DNA from 2 places in the Staphylococcus kloosii genome. Region 2 is predicted to be linked to the other one. Evidence: predicted binding sites of a transcription regulator. Region 2 holds the regulator's gene; the other holds the start of a gene.
What was found. The regulator LexA, encoded in region 2, represses DNA repair genes until DNA is damaged. The targets are predictions, from matches to a motif close to CGAACATATGTTCG.
Positions count from the first base shown of each region.

Region 1: a site for LexA is predicted at 1,912-1,925, ahead of C7J89_RS05880 (YolD-like family protein). Genes of this name have one in related genera too.

Region 1 is NZ_CP027846.1:1,201,537-1,208,063, forward strand. Features, by position in the region: gene C7J89_RS05865 (C45 family autoproteolytic acyltransferase/hydrolase) at 1-46, opposite strand, end outside; gene C7J89_RS05870 (hypothetical protein) at 536-706, shown strand; gene C7J89_RS05875 (LysE family translocator) at 770-1,390, opposite strand; gene C7J89_RS05880 (YolD-like family protein) at 1,485-1,889, opposite strand; gene C7J89_RS05885 (arsenic transporter) at 2,061-3,350, opposite strand; gene pglS (6-phosphogluconolactonase) at 3,605-4,639, shown strand; gene C7J89_RS05895 (aldehyde dehydrogenase) at 4,713-6,092, opposite strand; gene C7J89_RS05900 (manganese-dependent inorganic pyrophosphatase) at 6,199-6,527, opposite strand, start outside.
Region 2 is NZ_CP027846.1:1,829,092-1,835,618, reverse strand. Features, by position in the region: gene C7J89_RS09155 (catalase) at 1-158, shown strand, start outside; gene rpmG (50S ribosomal protein L33) at 842-991, opposite strand; gene rpsN (30S ribosomal protein S14) at 1,211-1,480, shown strand; gene guaC (GMP reductase) at 1,669-2,646, shown strand; gene C7J89_RS09135 (CAP domain-containing protein) at 2,657-3,679, shown strand; gene lexA (transcriptional repressor LexA) at 3,885-4,508, opposite strand; gene sosA (DNA damage-induced cell division inhibitor SosA) at 4,650-4,895, shown strand; gene C7J89_RS09120 (DUF896 domain-containing protein) at 4,998-5,255, shown strand; gene tkt (transketolase) at 5,334-6,527, shown strand, end outside.

The DNA of each region.
Region 1 (6,527 bases), 630 kb from region 2:
AATGAGAACCTCTATGAGTCATTATGTCCGATTTTACATCTTGCATGATTAACTACGCTCCTATAGTTACTTTATATGACAAAATTGTAACTTTAATGTAATTTTATATTAATTGCAATTATTAATAGTTGTGTAATATGATGATTATAACATCGATGATAAATTATTTATTAACTCTTTGAGGTGATATTATGAGAGATTATTATGATGCAGTTAAATCAGCAGTTGCAATCTGGTGGAACAACTAAAAATATTTAAAACAAACGGCTACTTGTTTAGTAGTCGTTTTTTGTTATGGCTCTAACTAATAATAATATCGCTATTTTTTAATTTATGATATTATGTAAATGCTAAATAAAGTATCCAATATTGTACCTTCAACAGAAATATACTTTTAATAGTTTAAGCATATCATAGAAGATTATGTTTTTTTACTAGAATATATATTCTAAATAATGGGTATACTTTTATTGATGCTTTTAAGTATGCTATCATTAGTGATAGTGATGTTAATAAATTATTGAGGTGAATCAGAATGTTGAATTTTATTAAAGGTTTAATTAAATTTGTACTAGGTACAATCTTAACTGTATCACTTTTAGCTGGTGTTGGTGCAGTAGTATTTGCTTATATTTTCAAAAAAGACTTTGAAGATATTGAAAGTAAAACAAAAGAAATTGTTTCAGATATTGAAGCTAATAATTAATTATAAAAATAGAACACATGATGTGTTCTATTTTTTTTGTATAAATTTACTAATTCAGCGTTGTTATTGTTCAATCTTTAAAATACTTACTGCTAATGTAATCAATGAAATGCCTACGACATAGTCAAATGCCGCTTTAATTTTCGGACTATTAAATAAGGCTTTGATATAATCAAAAACATAACTACAGATGAAAAACCACACGAATACAATTGCAATAAATAGACTAGATAAGTAAATGATTTGTAAACTTGTATGATGGTTTGTGACGAATTGTGGAAGGATACTAATATAAAACAGTATTGCTTTTGGATTTAACATAGTGCTCATAAAGCCTTGTTTATAAGATGTAGTGAAATTAATCGTTTGCTTACTATGAATCTCTGTATGTATCGGCACATTTTTACGCGCGTTAATTATTGCTTTGATACCTAAATAAGCGATATATAAGGCACCGAAAATCTTAATTACGATAAAAACATAGTACGAACTAGTTAGGATAAAAATAAGGCCTAATGCTGCTAAGGAAGAATATAGTACGTGAGCGCTACAAATACCTAAACCTGCGATAATACCGTTTTTAGTAGTGCCAGACATCGTATTATTAACTACGATGAAAAAGTCGGGTCCCGGTATCATAATAATCATCAATGCAATGGCAATAAAACTGAGCCAATTTTCCATACTATTCCTCCTTTATCAAGTGCTAAAATTGTTATAGATATTTGATTAAGTTTAGTATAGTTAAATAAATTATTCAATATGTTATTTATTAACACTAAAGTTGTTGTATCTTCGTAACGTCTAAGAGTGAAACTTTAATGTCTTCACCGTCATTATATGTTACGCCAGTAAGATACATATTTATCATATCGATATGCTTTATCGTCAATGATAATGATTTGAGCCAACCTTCTTGATAGTACTCAAGTTGCACTGGGCGATTGTTGTGCAAAGACTGGTGCAAATGAATGTTTAAGTCATTTAATTGATCGTCCGATAAAATAGGTCGGTCAATTTTATTTTGATCAATGATATAGTTTTGAATTGTTTCGAACTGTTCGGGCAACGTGGCAAAAGGTGCCCACTTCACCATACCTCTACCCATAGGAATATTTTTAGATAGATATTCTCTCGGGATCTTTCTATAATCGGTTTCTTGTTTATATTTATCTGGAATCATCGAATCACCTCACTACAATAATAGAACAAATGTTCGCGTAAGTGCAAGTGCTTTTCGAAAATAGTAAAAGAAATATTTAAGCAACGTTTGACGTAGCAATAAATTAAAATTCAAACATATATAAATAAGGTCAAGTCATCTAAATATGACTCGACCTGAAAGATATATTGTTTAAAAGAGTATAAGTGTTAAGTATAAGCCTAATAAAGTAATGAATAACACAGGTAACGTAATGACGATTCCAGTTTTAAAATAAGTCCCCCATGATATTTTGATACCTTTATTAGTAAGGACATGTAACCATAGCAATGTAGCTAAGGAGCCAATAGGTGTTATTTTAGGACCTAAATCTGATCCTATAACATTGGCGTAAATCATGCCTTCTTTCACCATACTCGTAACGTCTGCTTGATTAATGGCAAGTGCATCTATTAATACAGTTGGTAGGTTATTCATGATGGATGATAAAAATGCAGAAATGAAACCAGTGCCTATAATACTTAAAATTAAATTATGATTAGAAATAAATGTTAATACATTGCCTAGTAGGTGAGTGATGCCTACATTTTTCAAACCAAAAACGACAAGGTACATACCGATAGAGAAAATAACGATATTCCATGGTGCTTCTTTAAGTATTTTTTTAGTTTGTACCGCCTGTGATTTACGAGCTAATAATATGAAAATAAAAGCTACAAACAGTGCAATAAATGATACAGGTATGTGCGCAAACTCACTAATTAAATAACCTGCAAGTAAAAATGCCAATACTATCCAAGAAATTTTAAACAAGCGATTATCTTTAATAGCAGCGTGAGGGCTTTCAACTTGTTGTGCTTCGAATTGAAGCGGTATCGAACGTTTAAAGTAAAGCCATAAAATAACTATACTCGCTAACAGCGCACATAGATCAGGTAATATCATGCGACTAAAATATTTCATGAAAGAAATATTAAAATAATCAGCAGACACGATATTAACTAAGTTACTAATCGTAAAAGGTAATGACGTGGCATCTGCAATAAACCCACTAGCAATAACAAATGGAAAGATTACTTTTTTATTAAAACCTAATGTACGTACGATAGCTAAAACAATTGGTGTTAAAATAAGTGCAGCACCATCATTAGCAAAAAAAGCCGCTACAATTGCACCAAGTAACATAATATAAATAAACATTTTAATACCATTGCCACGCGATGCTTTAACCATATAGACAGCTGACCATTCAAAAAAACCAACAGCATCTAAAATTAAAGAAATTAAAATAAGCGCAACAAAGGTTAATGTAGCATTCCACACGATTTGCGTTACTTCAATAACATCTGCAAAATTAACAACACCAGTTAGTAGAGCAAGGCAAGCGCCAATAACAGCGCTAATGCCTATATCTAGCCCTTTAGGTTGCCAAATGACTAAGACCAAAGTTAAGACAAAAATGATGATTGCCAAAAATGTCATGATTAGATTCACCCGATTTCGTGGTTTTAACAGTACATTGCACCGATGAATTTTTTTAATGTAAATTATGAAAAATAACGATGCGATTTAACTTACATAGATTAACATCGGAACATCAATTTGTCTATTTGTCAGTAAGAGGCAATGCTTGCGCTAACAGTGTATAGTTAAATAGATAAGGATGAAATTTAATTAATTGTTATTCTCTGCTAACTTTAATAAAATGAAGTTATATCAATAATGGAGGGGTTTTCATGACAACAATAGGTTATGTTGGTTCATATACTAAAAAAGAAGGAAAAGGCATTTACCGTTTTGAGTTAGATGAAGCGTCAGGTAAAATCGCTACAATAGAAACTGGATACGAAGTTGAAGCTTCTACATACCTAACTCAATATAACTCATATTTATATGCCATTACTCGAGAAGGAGACGATTGCGGCATCGCAAGTTTCAAAATCGGTGATAACGGTCAGCTAACTTTAATAAATAAATGTCTTGAATCTACTGCTGGAACAGGTTGTTATGTGTCAGTTTCTCCAAACGGACAATTTTTATTTGAATCTGTTTACGGTGCAGGATTAGCGCGTATATATGAATTAGACACGACGACAGGAAAAGTAGTCAAACTAATACAAGAATTACAACACACTTACCCTGTGGGACCTAATGAGAGACAAGAGCATCCACATGTACATTTATTAGATACGACGCCTGATAATTATGTAGTGGCTATGGATCTAGGAACTGATAGAGTAGTTACTTATCAATACGGTGAACAAGGCCTAACTGAATATGCTGTGACTCAATTTGAACCGGCAGATGGCCCACGTCACATCACATTTAACGATAATAATAATTATGCTTATGTCGTACATGAATTATCAAATATTGTCAGTGTCGTTAGTTATCAAGATGGTAAATTTAAAGAAGTCGAAAGACATAGCACAATACCTGAAGATTTTACAGGTGATACAAAACTAGCTGGGGTCAGACTTTCTCAAGATCAACAGTTTTTATATATAAGTAATAGAGGGCATGACAGTATCGCAATATTTAAAGTATCCAATGATGGCTCATCTCTTGAGTTAGTTAATTTTACGCACAGTGGTGGAGAATTCCCACGTGACTTTAATATAACAAATTCAGACGACTTTCTTGTTTGTGCACACCAAGAAGGCGACTATGCGTTAACAGTATTTAGTAGAGATAAAAATACTGGTGAATTAACACAAGTCGACAACCATGCCGAAGCGGCAGAAGGTGTATGTGTTAAATTTTTACAATAAATAGTTGGATAGTCGAACTAACCATCACATAAAAAAGAGCAACTCATTATGAGATGCTCTTTTTTAGTAGTTATTATTTATTAAAGAACGTTTTAATATATTTAAATTTACCTTTATAAGGAGGGAAAATAACGCTAGATTCTAAACGTGTCGTTTTGAAAATGTAAGACTTATCGTGACTAAACGTATCGAAACTATATTTGCCATGATACTGGCCAATACCAGAATTGCCTACGCCACCAAATGGTAAATTTGGATTAGCAATGTGCATCAATGTATCGTTAATAGCACCACCGCCGAATGATAGTTCGTTTAAAACACGTTCTGTAGCATTTTCATCTTCGCTAAATAAATATAAGCTTAGTGGTTTAGGTTTGGATTGAATTAATGCTAATGCGTCATCAAAATCTTCATAAGTAACAATTGGTAATAGTGGACCGAAAATCTCTTCTTGCATTATTTTAGCGTCAACGTCCACATTGTCTATAATTGTTGGTGCAATATATAAAGTATCTTTATTTGTCGTACCACCAAAAACGATATTCTGCTGTTGTTCCGTTAACAACTCAGTAAGTCTTGAAAAATGTCGCTCATTAACGATACGACCAAAATCTTCAGATTGTTGAACGTCTGTACCATAAAATTCAGAAATTGTTGATTTAAGCGCATTGATCAAATCGTTTTTAATCGATTTTTTTACTAATAAGTAATCGGGTGCTATGCAAGTTTGGCCAGCATTGGTGAATTTACCAAAACAAATACGTTCACTCGTAACCTTTATATTAGCAGATTCATCTATAATGACAGGGGATTTACCACCTAATTCTAATGTTACTGGTGTTAAATTATTACTGGCAGCTTGATAAACAGAACGGCCAACATTTTCACTACCAGTAAAGAAAATATAATCAAAAGGTAATGCTGTAAGTTGCTGCGTCGTTTCTGCTTCACCTTCAATTACAGCTACGTATTCTGGATTAAACACATCTTCAATAATTTTACGTAACACTTTAGTGACATGTGGTGTGAATTCAGACGGTTTAATAACGGCTGTATTACCTGCAGCAATTGCACCTATTAAAGGTTCAATAACCAATTGAAGCGGGTAGTTGAAAGGTCCAATAATTAATACGGTACCGTATGGTTCTTTCATTATGTAACTTTTAGCTGGAAACATAAATAAAGGTGTATTAACTTGTTTGCGTTTAGTCCAATTTTTAAGTTCTTTGCGTGCTAACTTAATACTTTTCAAAACGAAACCAATTTCAGTAGCAAAAGCCTCAACTTTGTTTTTGCCTAAATCAGCATTGAAAGCTTCTAATAACTCTGTTTCGTAATTTTTTATACTTTTACTCAAGTTTTTTAATTGTTGTTTACGAAACTTAACATCTTTCGTCGCATGCGTTTTAAAATATTGTCTACTTTGCTCAAAAGTTTGTTCGACCGAGTTCAAAGTTATTCCTCCCGTATGAAAATAAAATAGCACGTATAAATTTATAAAAACTGGGACATTACAATGTCCCAGTTATCATCAAAAGTATAAACAAATATCAACTTGATTAGCTTAATACGTCAGTAATTTGTGGTACGACTTGTTTTTTTCTTGAAACGACACCTGGTAAAAAGGCTGTACCATTTTCAAGTGTAACATTAAATGCTTCTCCAACTTTATCTTTATCGTCACCGATAACTAAAATTTTAGAGTCACTATTAATAATGTCAGTAACTAAAAGTACAAATAAATCATAATTTTCTTCATTATTTGCTGCTAACATTGCAGTTTCTAGCTCATCATGTCTGTCGAATACTTCGTCAATATCAACAGTATTTACTTGACCAATACGAGTAACATGGCTACCCATATTAAATGATTTGGCATCTAACGATA
Region 2 (6,527 bases):
TTTTTGAAAATACAGCAAACGAAATGCAAGGTACTACATTAGAAGTTCAACATAGACATATTCGTCATTGCTATAAAGCAGACGAAAACTACGGTAAAGGTGTAGCAAAAGCATTAGGTATTGATATTAATGATGTAGACTTACAAGTTGCTGATTAATAAAATTAAATATCAATAGTATTTGAGGACGTAAATGACTCTAACAAAGTAAGAGTCCGAGACAGAAATATTCTAGAAAGTAAAAATACAGTGGACATTCATTAGTAAAATTGAATTTCCACTGTATTTCATTTTTAAAGTCTTTTTGGTAGCTCTAAGAGCTACCATTTTTCTTATATTTGTTGCCATTAAGGCAATTCCAAGTTCGCGCTTTACTTTGGATTTCCCCTTTAATGACATATCTTATTTCATCGTAAGTCCAATTTTGAGTGTTAAATTCATTTTCTTTATATTGCTTCGAGGGAATCGTATGAGTGAGAGACTACAGGATCGAGCAATATCTTAGGCAAGCATGCACGAACAAAATCGTATATTATAAAAAAACCACCTCATTTTTACTGAATAAATTAGTAGAATGAGGTGTTATTTAATTTGAGTTAAGAATTATGTCCCAAACACTTACTATTTACAAAGTTATATAACTGCTGTTTTTGTTATTACTATGAATATGCTTCAAGATTATATACTTTCATTTTTATTATGATTTTAAGCTTCAATAATTTTCTATTACAAATGAAACTTTTTTCTTCTATATAATAGATGGTTTTGTTAAGCAAAATAAAAATCACCACAAAAGTGGTGATTTTTGTCGTATTAAAAAAGATAAGACTAAATAAATGCTCTTACTTCGTTTCGCGATGTAACGTATATTTGTTTAATCTAGGACAGAATTTTTTCATTTCAATTCTTTCAGGATTATTACGTTTGTTTTTCGTAGTTATATAGTTACGATCGCCGCATTCAGTGCAAGCTAAAGTTATGTTTACGCGCAAAATATAACATCCTTTCTTTAATTAGTAATGCTTACGATTTAAGATTTTATCATAAGCTGCTATTTAGCGCAATAAATCAATTTTAAAAATTGCGTTAACTCAATTAGATAAAGATATTTTTCAAAATAATAATGTATAGATTGAAACTTCATAGTTGCGAAATATAAATTTTATGATAATATTAAAACGTAACTATTACGATTTGAAAGGAGGAAAACAATGGCAAAAAAATCTAAAATAGCAAAAGAGCAAAAGCGAGAAGCACTCGTTAATAAATATTATGAATTGCGTAAAGAATTGAAAGCGAAAGGTGATTATGAAGCATTACGTAAATTACCACGAGATTCTTCGCCAACTCGTTTAACGCGTCGTTGTAAGGTGACTGGCCGACCTAGAGGTGTGTTGAGAAAATTCGAAATGTCTAGAATTGCATTTCGTGAACATGCGCATAAAGGTCAAATCCCCGGCGTTAAAAAATCTAGTTGGTAATTTCGAACTAAAGTCCGTTTACATTTGATATAAAACAATGTATATTATCTATTGGTACTAGATAGCATAATTGATTGTTCGTAAAAATCGTTATTTTTAATAGTTAAAATTACGATTCGTTCATTAATTTGCTGAAAAACTTACCATTAAATAGTTGTTTTAATAAAAATGTTAGGGGTTTATGTATTATGAAAATTTTTGATTATGAAGATATCCAACTTATACCTAATAAATGTATAGTAAATAGTAGGTCAGAATGTGATACTACAATTCAATTTGGGCCTAAATCATTTAAGTTGCCTGTAGTTCCAGCTAATATGCAAACAGTTATGAATGAATCATTAGCTGAATGGTTTGCTCAAAACGATTATTTCTATATTATGCACCGTTTTGATGAAGATGCACGAATTCCATTTATTAATAAAATGCAGGAACAAGGTTTATTTGCTTCAATTTCAGTTGGGGTTAAAGAACGTGAATTTGGCTTTGTTGAACAACTTAAAGCAGAAAACGTAATTCCAGAGTACATTACAATTGATATAGCGCATGGTCATTCTGATTCAGTAATTAATATGATCAAGCATATCAAAAAACATATACCAGATACATTTGTTATTGCAGGTAATGTTGGTACTCCTGAGGGTGTACGTGAGCTAGAAAATGCAGGCGCAGATGCTACTAAAGTTGGTATTGGACCTGGACGTGTATGTATTACAAAAATTAAAACAGGATTTGGTACTGGTGGTTGGCAATTATCAGCATTAAATCATTGCAGTAAAGCTGCTCGTAAGCCAATTATTGCTGACGGTGGTATAAGAACACATGGTGATATTGCGAAATCTATACGTTTCGGAGCATCTATGGTAATGGTTGGCTCATTATTTGCTGCACACGAAGAGTCACCTGGTGAAACAGTTGAATTAGAAGGAAAACTATACAAAGAATACTTTGGAAGTGCTTCTGAATTCCAAAAAGGTGAACACAAAAACGTCGAAGGTAAAAAAATGTTTGTTGAACATAAAGGTTCTTTAAAAGATACTTTAGTAGAGATGCAACAAGATTTACAAAGTTCAATTTCATATGCAGGCGGTAAAGACTTAACTTCATTAAGAAAAGTAGATTATGTCATTGTACGTAACTCTATTTTTAATGGTGATAGAGACTAATTTTTAGTAGGTGTTAAACATCCGAAAACTATTATTTTATATTGTTCTATTTCTAGGGTTAATAATTGTTTTACCTATTAAAGAACCTGACTTTATGACGCATATCCAACAGCAAGCAAGAACAAAAGTAGATGCTTGGACGAATAATAGCAATACTGCTAATAATGAATTAAAAGTTCCAAGTAAGCAGGAATTTGCGTTAAATAATATTCAAATGAATATGACCAAAGCACAGGTTGAAAGTAAAATAGGTAAAGCACAAAGGATAACAACGAACGAATACGGTACGAAATGGTATAGTTATCATACAAAAGACTATCATGATTTTGTTATGGTTAGTTACATTGATAATAAAGTTAATGGTTTATATACGAACCAAAACGTAATATCATCGCAATCTCAGATAAAATATGGTTCTCCTAAAAATGTAGTGCGTCAACGGTTAGGAAAACCAATTACTGAAAAGCGTAAAGGTAACGTACTATACGAAATTGATAATAAAGAATATGATACCTTTAAAAAACATAATATATATACAACAGCATTTTATGACAAACACAATGATAATAATTTAACATCAATATTATTGGTAAGTAATCAAATGGAAAATCGTTTGCGTAGTCAATATGGAGCGCCATCAGATGATTTACAAAAAAGTTTCGAGCTACAAAATTTTGACCTTGTTAATGCTGAGCGTGTGCAACATAACTTATCAACTTTAACTTATAATGCCGCTATATCTAATACTGCACGAAAACATAGTAAAGATATGGCGAAGCAAAATTATTTTGATCATACAGACTTAAATGGTAATTCACCGTTCGATAGACTTAAGTCAGACAACATTGATTTTAATGCAGCCGGAGAGAATTTAGCCTACGGTCAAGTTGATAGCATATATGCACACGAAGGATTAATGAATTCACTAGGTCATCGAAAAAATATTTTGCGCCCGACCTACAATAAGCTTGGCGTAGGTGTAGCATTCAATTCTGATAAACAACCATATTGGACTGAAAATTATACCAATTAATGTTTAGCAAAACTTTTTCGGGGTATCTTTACTTTGTAAGGATGAGATGCTTATGAAAACTAAAAAGCAAAAGAAAAAAGACGATATATTAGAAAGAATTAAAGACGTCTTAGAGAAAAAATAAGCGATTGCGTATATACGCAATCGCTTATTTTTATTGTTTAGATAACAAGATATTTAAATTTATGAGAGTGTCTAGTGTAAATTACATTTCTCTAAATAAGCCAACAACTTTACCAAGTACTGTTACTTGATCTAAATATATAGGATCCATTGTACTATTTTCTGGTTGTAGTCTATAACGTGTTTTTTCTTTATAAAATCTTTTAACTGTAGCTTCATTTTCTTCTGTCATAGCTACAATAATATCTCCGTTTTCGGCAATAGTTTGACTTCTGACAATAACTTTATCTCCATCTAAAATACCAGCTTCAATCATACTATCTCCAACAACGTTTAGAATAAAGATATCGCTATTATGTGTTGACGTGAAGTGTTCGGGTAAAGGGAAATACTCTTCCACATTTTCTACTGCGGTAATAGGAATACCTGCAGTTACTTTACCAATGACAGGTACATGAATCGTTTCTTCAGTGTTAACAGGCTCTCCTAATAATTCAGAAACAATTTCTATAGCACGTGGCTTAGTAGGATCACGACGAATGTAACCTTTTTCTTCTAATCTAGATAAATGTCCATGAACTGTTGAACTTGAAGCAAGACCTACGGCTTCTCCTATTTCACGAACACTAGGTGGATATCCTTTAGATTGAACGATTTGCTTAATATAGTCGAAAATTTCTGTTTGACGTTTAGTTAATTCTCTCATAATAGGCACTCCCTAAATTAATTTGTCTTAATTATAGCATGGTTTTGATGCTTTTACAAACGTTTGTTCGTTTTTATGTTGACATAGAACAAGCGTTCTGATAAATTAATAATACAAACAAACGTTCTAGGAGTGGAGATAATGACTAAACAATATATAAACCAATATAAAACTTATTTAATCGTACTTTTAGCCACTATGATACTATGCACAATCTTTTTGCTATCAGTAGATTTTAACAATAAATCAGAACAAACGTACGAAATGACAGACCATAAAATAACAAATCAATCTAAGGGAACGTTAGCGAACAAAGCAAAAGATGATGAAAACAGTGACAAAAATGACGAACATACACCGAACCAAACAATTGCAATTATTCGATAACATTCTAATATAGACAGAAATAGTAAAGTGAGCGAAAACATTTAGTTTCGTTCACTTTTTTGGTACTATTTGTTAAGAGTAACAAAGCATGGAGGTATTGCTATGAGTAATAAAGAAGTTGATATTGATAGAATTAACGAATTAGCAAAAAAGAAAAAAGAAACAGGTTTAACAGAAGCCGAAGCTAAAGAACAATCAAAGCTTAGAGAAGCATATTTACAATCATTTAGAAAAGGTTTCAAACAACAAATTGAAAATACAAGAGTCATTGATCCAGAGGGTAATGATGTTACTCCTGATAAAGTTAAACAGAAATTAGATGAAAAAAATGAAACTGAACAAGATAATAACAAAAACTAATCTTATTTTTTTAAATTAATAGATAAATAAGTTATAATAGTAATTGTGTTATGCTACTTAAGAAAGGAAGTCGTTTAGATGTTTAATAAAAAAGACCAATTAGCTGTTGATACTATTAGAGCTTTGAGTATCGATGCTGTTGAACAAGCAAACTCAGGACACCCAGGTTTACCTATGGGCGCAGCACCAATGGCGTATACTTTATGGACTCGCCACTTGAATTTCAATCCCCAATCAAAAGATTACTTTAACAGAGACCGCTTTGTATTATCTGCAGGTCATGGTTCTGCTTTACTTTACAGTTTATTACATGTATCAGGAAGTTTAGAACTAGAAGAATTAAAACAATTTAGACAATGGGGTTCTAAAACACCAGGTCATCCTGAATTTAGACATACTGATGGCGTAGAAGTAACTACTGGTCCACTCGGACAAGGTTTAGCTATGTCAGTTGGTTTAGCTTTAGCTGAAAAACATTTAGCAGGTAAATTCAATAAAGATGATGCTAAAGTTGTTGACCATTACACTTATGTAATTGCTTCAGATGGAGACCTAATGGAAGGTATTTCTCATGAAGCAGCATCATTTGCTGGTCATAATAAATTAGACAAATTAATCGTATTATATGATTCAAATGATATTTCACTTGATGGCGATTTAAATAAAGCCTTCTCTGAAGATGTTAAAAAACGTTTTGAATCATATGGTTGGAACCACATCTTAGTTAAAGATGGTAATGATTTAAATGAAATCGATAAAGCTATCGAAAAAGCTAAAGGCCAAGATGCACCAACAATAATTGAAGTAAAAACAGTTATCGGCTTTGGTGCTCCAAATAAAGAAGGCACACATGGTGTACATGGTGCTCCTTTAGGTGAAGACGAAAGAAAACTTGCACTTGAAAATTATGGTTTAGATCCTGAACAACGTTTTAATGTTCCAGAAGAAGTTTACGAAATCTTCCAAGAAAACATGTTAAAACGTGCAAATGAAAACGAAGAAGCATGGAACAAGTTAGTTGAAGAATATGCTTCTAAATATCCAGAATTAGGCGAAGAATTCAAACTAGCTATCAGTGGTAAATTACCAGAAAATTACCAAGATGCTTTACCTGAATATGAAGCTGGCCACAGTGGTGCTTCTCGTGCTGACTCTGGTGAAGTTATCCAAGCAATCAGTAAAACTGTTCCTTCATTCTTTGGTGGTTCAGCCGATTTAGCTGGTTCAAACAAATCAAACGTTAAAGATTCTAATGACTTTAGTGCAACAACT